2 regions of the Micromonospora sp. NPDC049366 genome follow, and region 1 is predicted to be linked to the other one. Evidence: riboswitches for the same ligand, from Rfam matches in the RefSeq annotation. Region 1 holds a riboswitch; the other holds the start of a gene.
What was found. Region 1 has a riboswitch for thiamine pyrophosphate ahead of ACIBTV_RS22810 (ECF transporter S component). Riboswitches for the same ligand answer to the same signal wherever they lie in the genome.

Region 1 (3,403 bases):
GACCAGCGGGTCGCCGGGGGTCGTGGCGGCGCGGCGGGGCGACACGGTCCGGCCGGGCACCCACACCCCTTCGGCGGCGAGCGCGTCACCGTGGACGCGGAAGACCTCGTCGGGGGCGCCGTCGGCGCGAACGCCGCCGCCCGGTTCGAGCACCACCACCCGCTCCACCAGGGGCAGGGCGTCGGCCACCCGGTGCTCGACCAGGATCAGCGTGGTGTCGGTGTCGAGCGCGCCGGCGACCGCCGAGCGGACCAGCGCGGCGCCGGCCGGGTCGAGGTTGGCGGTCGGCTCGTCGAGCAGCAGCAGGTGGGGGCGCAGGGCCAGGACGCCGGCCAGGGCGAGTCGCTGCTGCTCGCCCCCGGAGAGCGCCGCGGTAAGCCGGTCCCGGTCGTAGGGGAAGCCGACCCGGTGCAGCGCCTCGTCGACCCGGGGCCAGATCTCGGCGCTCGGTATGCCCCGGTTCTCCAACCCGAACGCGACGTCGTCGCCGCTGCGGGCCATGACCAGGTGGCTCTCCGGGTCCTGGAAGACGATGCCGACCCGCTCCCGCCCCTTGCGCGGGTCCAGCCCGTCGATCTCGATGCTGCCCTCCTGCTCGCCGGAGTCCTCGGGAAGCAGCCCGGCGAGGGCCGCGAGGAGGGTGCTCTTACCCGCGCCGGAGGGCCCGAGCAGCAGCACCCGCTCGCCGCTCTCGACGCGCAGGTCCAGGCCCCGGACCGCCCAGCGCTTTCGCCCGGCGTGCCGCCACCCGAACCCCCGCAGACTCACCGCCGCCACCAACTCACCCCCCTCAACATCCGCCCGCCCTCCGGGCCCCCATCCTGTCGATCATGAAGTTGGTGCACTTCGCGACGGTGTGTCGGAGCGACAACTTCATGATCAACGAGGGTCGGGGAGGGCGGCTCAGGTCAGATCGCGGCGCGTTCGCGGCCGGCGGGGAAGCGGTCCAGGACGCCGGTGTTGGCCAGCGCGCGGGTCAGGGCCCAGCCGCCGACGCCCGCCACCACGGTCGCGCTGACGACGGTGAGCAGCGCGTACGGGATGCGGTAGCTGGTCAGATCGGTCTCGACGTTCCAGTAGACGAAGTCGAAGATCGCGGCGCTCAGGCCGGTCAGCGCGCCGGCCAGCAGCGCGGTCGGCAGCCGGAACGAGCGGTAGCGGAAGGCCGCGAACGCCAGCTCGGCGCCGATGCCCTGCATGAGGCCCTGGAGGATGACGATGCTCGCCCACTGGCTGCCCAGCAGGGCGGAGAGGATCGCCGCCACCGTCTCGCAGTAGAGGGCCGCCCCCGGCTTGCGGATCACCAGGCCGCCGAGCACGGCCGGCACCAGCCAGACGCCATAGATCAGTGTCTGCGCGGGCGGGAAGAACGCGAAGGCCGCGTCGGTGGCGCTCCAGACCAGGCCCCAGGCCCAGAAGATGACGCCGAACGCGACCGCGATGACCGAGGCCACGACGATGTCGATCGTCCGCCAACGGTTCGTGGAGGTGGTGTCTGTCATGATCGCTCCCAGTTCAGGCGAGGAACCAGGAGAAGACGCACGCCGCGCCCGGTGGGACCGGACGGCGGCGCGGCTGGAGGTCGACCGAACTCCCTGCGCTGGCATTACCCAGATCAGGTTCGAGGGTCTGCGGGCGTGGCCCGCACTCTCAGCGCTGTGCGCTCCCCTGTCGGATGTGAAGTTGTTTCCGCAGACGCTAGCACCGTGGGCAGGGGCGGGGCGATGCCGCCCGACCTGGGTAGGCTGCCGATCATGCGCATCGACGCCCGGGGACTCACGTTCGACGTCCGCGCCGGTGGCCCGGAGGACGGGCCGGCCGTGCTCCTGCTGCACGGTTTCCCGCAGCACGCCGGGGAGTGGGACGACGTCGTGCCCGCCTTGCACGCCGCCGGCCTGCGCACGTACGCCCTCGACCAGCGCGGCTACTCGCCCGGCGCCCGACCGGCCGACGTGGCCGCCTACCGGGTGCCCGAGCTGGTGGCCGACACGACGGCGGTGCTCGACGCGCTCGGCGTCGACGCCGCGCACGTGGTCGGCCACGACTGGGGCGCCGTCGTCGCCTGGGGCCTCGCGGCGCAGCACCCGGCCCGGGTCCGCACGCTGACCGCGGTGTCCGTGCCCCACCCGGCCGCCTTCGTGTACGCCCTGAGCCACGACGTGCGGCAGAAGGCGCGCTCGTCGTACATGGCGCTGTTCCGCCAGCCCGGCGGCAAGGCGGAGAAGGTGCTGCTGGCGCTGAACGCCGTCGCGCTGCGGCGGATGCTCTCCGGTGTCGGCGACGCCACCCGGGTGGCCCGCTACGCCGACCCGATGCGGGCGCCGGGTGCCATGACCGGCGCGCTGAACTGGTACCGGGCGATGTCGGGGGCCGACCTGAAGGCGGTCGGTCCGGTGACCGTGCCCACCACGTACGTGTGGAGCGACCGGGACACCGCGATCGGCCGGACCGCCGCGCAGGCCTGCGCGGCCCACGTGCCGGGCGACTACCGCCTGGTCGAGTTGACAGGTGTGAGCCACTGGATCCCGGACGAGGCTCCGGCGGCGCTGGCCGAGGCGATCCTCGCCCGGGTGGGGACGGAGGAGTCATGACGCTGAGCGCCGAGAGTTACCTGGCGACGGTGACCGCGACGATGGACCGGGTCGCGGCGAGCCAGCGGGAGGCAGTCGGCCGGGCCGCCGACCTGATCGCCGACGCGATCCGTGCCGACGGGGTGGTGCACGCCTTCGGCACCGGGCACTCCGAGGCGCTGTCGATGGAGATCGCGGGGCGGGCCGGCGGGCTGGTGCCCACCAACCGGATCGCGCTGCGTGACCTGGTGCTGCTCGGCGGGGCGCCGGCCGACCTGCTCGGGCCGACGTTGGAGCGGGACCCCTCGGTCGCGCACCGCCTGTACGAGCTGGCGCCGATCCGACCGCAGGACGTCTTCGTGGTGGCCTCGAACTCCGGCGTGAACGGGGCGATCGTCGAGTTCGCGGCCCTGGTGAAGGAGCGCGGCCACGGGCTCGTGGCGATCACCTCCGCGCAGCACTCCGGACGGATGACGTCCCGCCACCCGTCCGGGCGGAAGCTGACCGACTTCGCCGACGTGGTGCTGGACAACGGCGCCCCGTACGGCGACGCGACGCTGCCGCTGCCGGGCGGCGGCGCGGTCGGCGCGGTCTCCTCCATCACGGCGGCGCTGCTCGCGCAGCAGATCACGGTCGAGGTGGTGGCGCGCCTGCTGGACGCGGGGGAGCAGCCCCCGGTCTACCTGTCGGCCAACATCTCCGGCGGCGACGAGCACAACCACGCGCTGGAGGCCCGGTACGCGGGCCGCATCCGCCGCGGTTCCTGACGGGATGACGCCTCCTCGCCCGGCCTGATCCATCGATCAGGTGGCGCCGACGGGCCCGGTCGTGAG
Region 2 (3,403 bases), on a different contig from region 1:
GGTCGTACTCGGCCAGCTCGGGTAGCAGCTCGACGGCGGCACGCAGCAGGCGCAGCACCGCCCCGGCGGTGACGCTGGTGTCGCCGCGCTCCTCGACCGTCGCGCCGACCACCACCTCGCCGGTGTCGCGGGGCACGAGGTAGACGTGCTCGCCGTCGGCGTACCCCCGGATGACGTGCCGGAAGCCGGGCGGGCCGCCGTCGGGCGCGCGGAGCCTGATCACTTGGCCCTTCACCGGTCGGACGGGCAGCCCGGTCAGCGCGGCGGCACCGCAGCCGGCCGCCACGACCGTGACGGCGGCGTCCAGGTCGGCCAGCCGCCGCACCGCGCCGGGCACCAGCACGGCGCCCGCGCGTCTGGCGGCGGTCCGCAGCGCCGGGACCAACAGCCGCGGGTCGACCTGGTGGTCGGTGGGCGCCAGGGCCCCGCCGCGGACGCGGGGCGCCAGCGCCGGTTCGTGCTCGCGCAGCTCGCTGGGGCGCAGCGGGGTCACCGGCAGCCCGAGGTCCTGCTGGTACGCCCAGAGCCGGCGCGCCTCGGCCAGGTCGTCCCCGGTCAGCCCGACCATGAGCGTGCCCTCGGTGCGGTAGCCGAGCATGGCCCCGCTCGCCTCGGTGAGTTCGGCGGCGAATCCCGGCCAGCGGGCGGCCGACTCGACGAGCAGGTCGGTCAGCTCCCGCTCACCGAAGTGCGCCTCGGCGACCGGGCTGAGCATGCCGGCGGCCACCGAGGACGCCCCCGAGCCGGGCGCCGGGTCGTGGACGGTCACCCGCAGGCCCCGGGCGGCGCAGCGCCAGGCGACCGCGAGGCCGATCGGGCCCGCCCCCACCACCGCAACGTCCGGCCGGGCCCGGTCGACGTACGCCGACGGGGACCGGCCGGTCAGCACGTCAGCGCCCCGATCAGCTCGGCGGTGGCGCGGGCCGGATCGGCGGCGGCGGAGAGCGCGCCGACGACGGCCACCCCGTACGCGCCGGCCGCCCGCAGGGCCGGCACCTGGGCCGCGGTCACCCCGCCGATGGCGATGACCGGCACGTCGACGGCCTCGGCGACGGCGCGGACGCCGGTCACGCCGATGGGGGCCGGCAGCCCGTCCTTGGTGGTGGTCGCGTTGCAGGGGCCGACGCCGAGGTAGGTGGCACCGGCCGCGACGGCTGCCGTGGCGGTGTTCGGTTCCCGGGCGGTGGCGCCGAGCACGGCGGTGGGGCCGAGCACCCGGCGGGCCGCGTCGACCGGCAGGTCGTCCGCGCCGACGTGCCCGCCGGCGGCGTCCACCGCCAGTGCCACGTGCAGCCGGTCGTTGACCAGGCACCGGGCCCCGTACGGCGCGCAGAGCGCCACGATCCGGCTGGCCAGGTCGTACGTCTCGCGGTCGGTGGCGGTGTCCTCGACGCGGACCTGCACGACCAGGTCGGCGCGGGCGGCGGACAGCGCGGCCCGGACCACGGCGAGCGGATCTCGCCCGGGTCGGGTGTCGGTGATGAGATGCAATCGTCCCAGGGACGGCACGGCAACACTCCTCCCTGCGCCGGCATTACCCGGATCAGGTTCGACGGTCGGGGGCGAACAGCCCCCCTCTCAGCCCGGTCCACCGGGCTCCCGTGGGTACTCGGCCACCGTACGACAGATCCGCCGGGCTGCCAAGACGAGCCGGCAGTGGCCGACATCGCTGGTCGCTTCATGCGGTCCTGTTCGGAATGTCGCCCACTGTTGCCAAACCGTTACGTGCTGGCATCTTGCCCGACACGGATCCAGCGGAATTAATTTGTTCAGCGATTCGACAAAAATGCTGGCGCGTACGCCCTGGCCCGGCGTCCGCACTGGCATCCACCTGGGACGGTCTTCGGCGAGCCGGCCCCCGCAATCCCTGTCCACCGCGACATAGGAGGCGGCGTGTCCCGTCGTCGTGCCCGTATACCCATCACCGCGACCCTGTCCCTCGCCCTCGTCTCAAGCGTCCTGTTCGGGGCGCCCGCCCAGGCGGCTCCGGCCGCCGCGCAGGCCGCCCCGCGAGCCCCCCAGGCCGCCCCGGCCGCGGCCCCGGTCACACCGGTCCGGGCCGCCGCGGCGGCGGCCGACGAGCCCTACTCCGTCCTGGTGTTCTCGAAGACCGCCGGCTTCCGGCACGACTCGATCCCCACCGGCATCGCCGCCATCCAACAGCTCGGTGCGGCGAACAACTTCACGGTCGACGCCACCGAGGACGGTGGCGCGTTCACCGACGCCAACCTGGCCAAGTACAAGGCGGTCATCTGGCTCTCCACCACAGGTGACGTGCTGAACGCCGAGCAGCAGGCGGCGTTCGAGCGCTACGTACGCGCCGGCGGCGGCTACGTCGGCATCCACGCCGCCTCCGACACCGAGTACAGCTGGGCCTGGTACGGCGACCTGGTCGGCGCGTACTTCGCGAGCCACCCGGCCAACCAGCAGGCCACGATCAAGGTGGAGGACCACGCCCACCCGTCGACGAGCGAGCTGCCGGACCGCTGGTCCCGGTTCGACGAGTGGTACAACTACCAGTCCAACCCCCGGCCGGACGTGCACGTGCTGGCCAGCCTGGACGAGAAGAGCTACTCCCCCGGCGCCGGCGCGATGGGCGCCGACCACCCGTTCGCCTGGTGTCAGGACTTCGACGGCGGACGGTCCTGGTACACGGGCGGCGGGCACACCCGCGAGTCGTACGCGGAGCCGCAGTTCCTCAGCCACCTGCTCGGCGGCATCCGCACCGCCGCCGGCGTGGCCGACGCCGACTGCGGCGCGTCGAAGACCGCCAGCTTCGAGAAGGTGACGCTGGACAGCAACACCAGCAACCCGATGGAGCTGGACATCGCCCCCGACGGGCGGGTCTTCTACATCGAGCGCGACGGCCGGGTGCAGATCATCAAGCCGGACACCGGCAGCACGGTCACCGCGGTCGACCTGGACGTCTTCACCGGCAACGAGGACGGCCTGATCGGCATCCGGCTCGACCCGGACTTCGCCACCAACAAGTGGGTCTACCTCTACTACGCCCCGAACGACGGCGTCGCGCGCAACCTGCTGTCCCGGTTCACGGTGACGGGCGACACCATCGACCCGGCGAGTGAGAAGCAGGTGCTGCGGGTCGACACCCAGCGCAACACCTGCTGCCACGCGGGCGGCAGCATGACCTTCGACAGTGCCGGCAACCTCTACCTGGCCACCGGTGACAACACCAACCCGTTCGAGTCGAGCGCGTACACGCCGATCGACGAGCGGCCGGGCCGCCAGGACTACGACGCGCAGCGCACCTCCGGCAACACCAACGACCTGCGCGGCAAGGTCATCCGGATCCACCCGGAGGACGACGGCACCTACACCGTCCCGGCCGGCAACCTCTTCCCGCCGGGCACCGAGAAGACCCGTCCCGAGATCTACGCGATGG

Region 2: another riboswitch for thiamine pyrophosphate. It lies ahead of thiE (thiamine phosphate synthase); the one in region 1 lies ahead of ACIBTV_RS22810 (ECF transporter S component).

The regions. Positions count from the first base shown of each region.
Region 1 covers NZ_JBITMV010000016.1:133,356-136,758, reverse strand. Annotated here, with positions in the region: gene ACIBTV_RS22815 (ABC transporter ATP-binding protein) at 1-777, opposite strand, end outside; gene ACIBTV_RS22810 (ECF transporter S component) at 909-1,502, opposite strand; TPP riboswitch at 1,575-1,680, opposite strand; gene ACIBTV_RS22805 (alpha/beta fold hydrolase) at 1,755-2,591, shown strand; gene ACIBTV_RS22800 (sugar isomerase domain-containing protein) at 2,588-3,337, shown strand.
Region 2 covers NZ_JBITMV010000001.1:572,093-575,495, reverse strand. Annotated here, with positions in the region: gene thiO (glycine oxidase ThiO) at 1-889, opposite strand, end outside; gene thiE (thiamine phosphate synthase) at 883-1,509, opposite strand; TPP riboswitch at 1,503-1,613, opposite strand; gene ACIBTV_RS02750 (ThuA domain-containing protein) at 1,894-3,403, shown strand, end outside.